DNA from 2 places in the Streptomyces sp. NPDC005438 genome. Region 2 is predicted to be linked to the other one. Evidence: riboswitches for the same ligand, from Rfam matches in the RefSeq annotation. Region 2 holds a riboswitch; the other holds the start of a gene.
The links. A riboswitch is a leader RNA that binds a small molecule or an ion and turns the genes downstream of it on or off. The one in region 2 is predicted to bind cobalamin.

Region 1 (2,194 bases), on a different contig from region 2:
GAAGCAGGAGACCAGTTCGCCGCGCTGTGCCTTGCCGGCGTTGAGGAAGGTGGGGGTGGCGGGCTGGAAGCGTCCGGTCAGCATCTCGTCCACCAGCCGGGTGGCCAACTCCTCGTCGCCGGCCGCCAGATGGAGGGCGGTGGCCACGATCCGGTCCTCGTACCGCTCCAGGTAGCGCGTGCCGTCGAAGGTCTTCAGGGTGTACGAGGTGTAGTACTTGAACGCGCCCAGGAAGGTGCGGAAACGGTGCTGGTGAGCGTGGGCCCGCCGGTACAGCTCCTCGACGAACTCCCAGCCGTGGCGCCTGAACGGGGCCGCCTCGTAGTAGTCGTTGTCGATCAGGTAGTCGACCTTCTCCCGCAGCGTCGCGAACGTCACCGTGTTGGGGTTGACGTGCTGGAGGAAGTACTGACGGGCCGCCTCACGGTCCTTGTCGAACTGGATGCGTCCGTCGCAGTCGTACATGTTCAGCATGGCGTTGAGCGCGTGGTAGTCCCGACGCGTGCCGACCGATTCCCGCGCGGACGGGGCGGGGGCGGCTTCGGCGCTGTTCACGTTCCCGGTGTTCACGCCACCGGCCTCGCCGCTGATGAGTGTGGTGTCCAAAACTTCCGCAGTCCTTCCCTCACGGCGCGGACGTCGCGGTCCGTGCCCAGCAGTTCGAATCGGTACAGCTCCGGGACCTGGCACTTGGCGGCGATGACCCGGCCCGCCAGGCAGTAGTCCGCGCCGAAGTTGGTGTTGCCGGAGGCGATCACCCCACGCAGGAGCGCCCGGTTGGCCTCGATGTTGAGGAAGCGGACCACCTGTTTGGGCACCGCTCCGGCCCGCTCTCCACCGCCGTAGGTCGGCACGATGAGGACGTACGGTTCGGTGACCCGAGGCATCCCCTCGCGGTGGGGGTGCAGCGGGATGCGTGTGGCGCCCAGACCGAGCTTCTCCACGAACCGCCTGGTGTTCCCCGAGACGCTGGAGAAGTACACGAGACCGCTCATCCGTCGCCGCCTCCTCTCGCTCGTTCCCGTCTCCGTCGACCGAGGACCGGGGCAGGGAGCGGTGGCGTACGAGGCGGACCGCGGGCGGCGACAGGAAACACGCCGGACCCCGGTCCGTACGACGGCCACGCGACCCTCCCTCGGGGCCTCGAAGCGCGCGGCGGGCATCGCCGCGCACCGGTGGCAGGTCTTCGAACTCGCGGGCACGGCCTGACGGGAGTCAGGACGCCTACTGACCGTCGCTTCCCGGGCCCGCTCGGCGGACCCAGTGCTCATGACGGCGGTCGTTCCCACTCACCGCTGCGGGGCAGTCCCGGATTCCCACCGGGTTCCCTCTTGCGACGCCGCACGCTCTCACGTCCGGCGAACCACCAGCACCGCCAACACTACATCTAGAGCACCCCGTTGTGTACGGCACCAGATATTGTGTTGCGAGAAGAATTTAGGTATACCTAAGTTCGACGGCCGGCAGAGGCCGAACCCCGGGTGCGCGCGCCCCGCGAAAGGCGGCACGCGCACCTTCGGCACGCCCGCGCACACACGCCCCCAACTCCCCCTGGCGGCAACCTCGTTGAGGGTTCCCCGGGGGCGGACACCGAGGGCATCAGGGGGCGAGCCGGAGGGTGACGCGGCCACCCTCGGACGGCCGCTCGGCGTCGACGTCGAGGGGGCCGGGGGCAGCGCCCCCCGGAGGTGGCGGAGTCACCCCCCCGGGGAAGAGGGCGGGGCGACGCCACGGGGCGAGGTGGGCGACGCGCCCGACCTTGCCGCTGTCGACGCGGGGACGCCCTCGGCGCTCAGCCTCTTCGGCGGGTCACCGGTCCGCCCGGTTCCGTGGAAGCCCTCAACTCGGGGGTGGGGGCGGCCGGGAGGCGCGGTCGCGGGCGGCGGGGCCGTCGTTCGGGGTACGGAGGGTCCTCGCCAACCCTCCCCCGGGGCGGGAGAGTTCGCCGGACACCGAGGGCGATGGTCCGGTCGGCCGACGACAGGCACCGTGGAGAGCGGGCGGTCACGGTGATCGGGCAGCACCCCGAGGGTGGTCGACGCCAGCCGGGGTCGGCGCCGAAGTACGGGCATGGCGTTGCCCGTCAGGGTCGACGTACGGGGGGTGGAGGCGTTCGGTCAGCACCCCGGGGTCGGAGCACCCTGGGGTCGGGGGGAGATCGCCCGGGGCTGATCAGCTGTGCGGCCCGGATGCC
Region 2 (2,194 bases):
TACCGTGCCGGCGGCCACCACCGTGCCCAGGGGCATCCCCTGGTCCTCACTGGAGGAGACCGGTTCGCCGTCCTGTCCGTCGGCGCCGTCCCAGTCGTCGTCCTCGGTCGGGGTGGGGGCGGGGCTGTCGGAGGACTTGTCCGCGTCGGACTTCTTCTTGTCGTCCTTCTTCTCGTCCTTCTTGTCCTTGTCCTTGGACTTGCCGTCCTTGGGGGACTCCTCGTCCTCGGGGTTCTGGTCGCGCTTCCCCTCGTCCTGGCCCTGGTCGTTGCCGGAGTCACCGGGCCGTTGGCCGCCGTTGCCGCCCTGGGAACCGCCCTGCGAGCCGCCCCCGGAGCCGCCGTTGCCTCCGCCGGGGGGCGGGGTGGACGGGCGGCGGGGTGTCATCCGGGGCGCGGGGGCGTCGTCCTGCTCGCGGTTGAGGGAGAAGGACCAGCCCTCGAAGCTGCCCTTGGGCGGGGTGCGGTAGGTGGCGCCGTACTGGCTGTAGGTCCACTTGCCGCCGTTGGAGGCGTGCCAGTACGACCAGTAGGCGGAGGCCGGCGGGGTGTCCACGCAGGACTCGCGGTCGGCGCCGGGCTTGTTCTCCAGGCGGCAGATGAAGGACTCGCCCCAGCGGTTGGTGCCGGTGACCCGGATGCCGGCGGCCTTCAGGGCGGCCAGTCCGTTCTTCTGGGCGCCCACCGCGCAGCGCACCAGGGTGCCGCCGCCCAGTTCACGGAAGTCCACCACCACGGTCACGCCGTTGCCGTCGGGGCAGACGCCGGCCCGGCTCAGGGCGGGGGCGTGGGCGGGAGTGGCGGCGTGCGCGGGAGCGGCGGTGCCGAGGCCGAGTACGGTCGCCAGCAGCGACACCGCGAGGGCGGCGATCCCGGTGCGGAGGGCGCCGCCCCACCGCTTGAGCACACCAACCATGTCGCGGTGCCTTCCAGTTCGGGGCCGACGGCGGGGCCCCGACCCTCGTTCAGACGGCCGCCCCTGACGCCTTCCGGTGAGGAGGCGGCAGGGGCCGGTGAACCAGGGGTTCCAAGCTCCACGCTGTAGACCATGACAGGGGGAAGTGGTGCACGTAGCGCGGTGGGAGGTCCGGCTCGCGGCATGGGTGGCCGCTCACGGTTGCAGGTCAGCGCCGGACTTCCACCGGCTTTCCCCAGTCACGTACGCATGAAGTTGTGGCCCCTCACCCGGAGGGGTCACCAAATGGTATGCCCGGGCGCCTGGTTGAACCACCCTGCCGGTTGTTACTCCGGCCACTGCCGGCGCCCCCGGAGGGCGGTGCCGGTACGGTCGCCGCCGCCTCCTGGTGGGCCCCGGTGAGGGTTCGAGGTCTGTCGGGGGCCGGCCGGTCAGGCCCGGCGTCCCCGGCTGGCGGCACCTCAACTCCCCTGCGGTGAAGGCCCGTTGGCCTGGGCCGTCGGCTGCTATCCTGTTCGCGGACCACGCCTCCCCCGCCGGGCACCGCCCAGGCCAGGGGAGGCTTTTTCGCGCCCCGCCGCCCCCGCCCGTCCGGCTCGTCCGCCGGCGCCCGCGGCGCGGCCCCACGGCGTCGGCGTCCCGCCGTCCGCCTCCCTTCCGTCTCCCGAGGAGAGCCATGTCCCCTGTGTCCCTGCGCCGCGCCGACACCGACGACCACCCCGCACTGGAACGCCTGTGGCTGATGTTCCGGCACGACATGTCGGAGTTCGACGGCACCCTGCCCCGCCCCGACGGGACCTTCCGCGAGGAGCGGCTCCGCTCGGCGCTCACCGACCCCGACTGGGCGCCCTACCTGCTGTTGAGCGAGGACCGTCCGGCCGGGCTGGTGTTCGTACGGAGCCTGAGCACGGCACCCCGGGTGCTCAACAGCTTCTTCGTGGCCCGGGGAGCGCGCGGGTCGGGCCTGGGGATGTGGGCGGCGCGCGAGGTGGTGGGCCGGCATCCGGGCCCGTGGGAGGTGGCCTTCCAGGAGGCCAACCCCGGCGCCGTCCGGTTCTGGCGTCGGGTCGCCACCGAGGTGGCCGGCCGGGAGTGGAGCGAGGAACGCCGGCCGGTGCCGGGGCGGCCGGACGTGCCCCACGACGTCTGGATCTCGTTCGACGCCCCAGCCCGCCCCGGCACCTGACCCCACCCCTCGGGCGCCCCGGGCCGCTACTACGGGCACCCGTACGGGAGTTGGCGGGCCAGGTGGCCCGGAAGCCGGGGGACTCACACGGCC

Region 1: another riboswitch for cobalamin. It lies ahead of nrdI (class Ib ribonucleoside-diphosphate reductase assembly flavoprotein NrdI); the one in region 2 lies ahead of ABZT14_RS07135 (hypothetical protein).

The regions. Positions count from the first base shown of each region.
Region 1 covers NZ_JBEXEP010000006.1:212,465-214,658, forward strand. Annotated here, with positions in the region: gene nrdE (class 1b ribonucleoside-diphosphate reductase subunit alpha) at 1-555, opposite strand, end outside; gene nrdI (class Ib ribonucleoside-diphosphate reductase assembly flavoprotein NrdI) at 567-995, opposite strand; cobalamin riboswitch at 1,160-1,383, opposite strand.
Region 2 covers NZ_JBEXEP010000002.1:537,523-539,716, reverse strand. Annotated here, with positions in the region: gene ABZT14_RS07135 (hypothetical protein) at 1-915, opposite strand, end outside; cobalamin riboswitch at 1,062-1,197, opposite strand; gene ABZT14_RS07130 (GNAT family N-acetyltransferase) at 1,592-2,101, shown strand.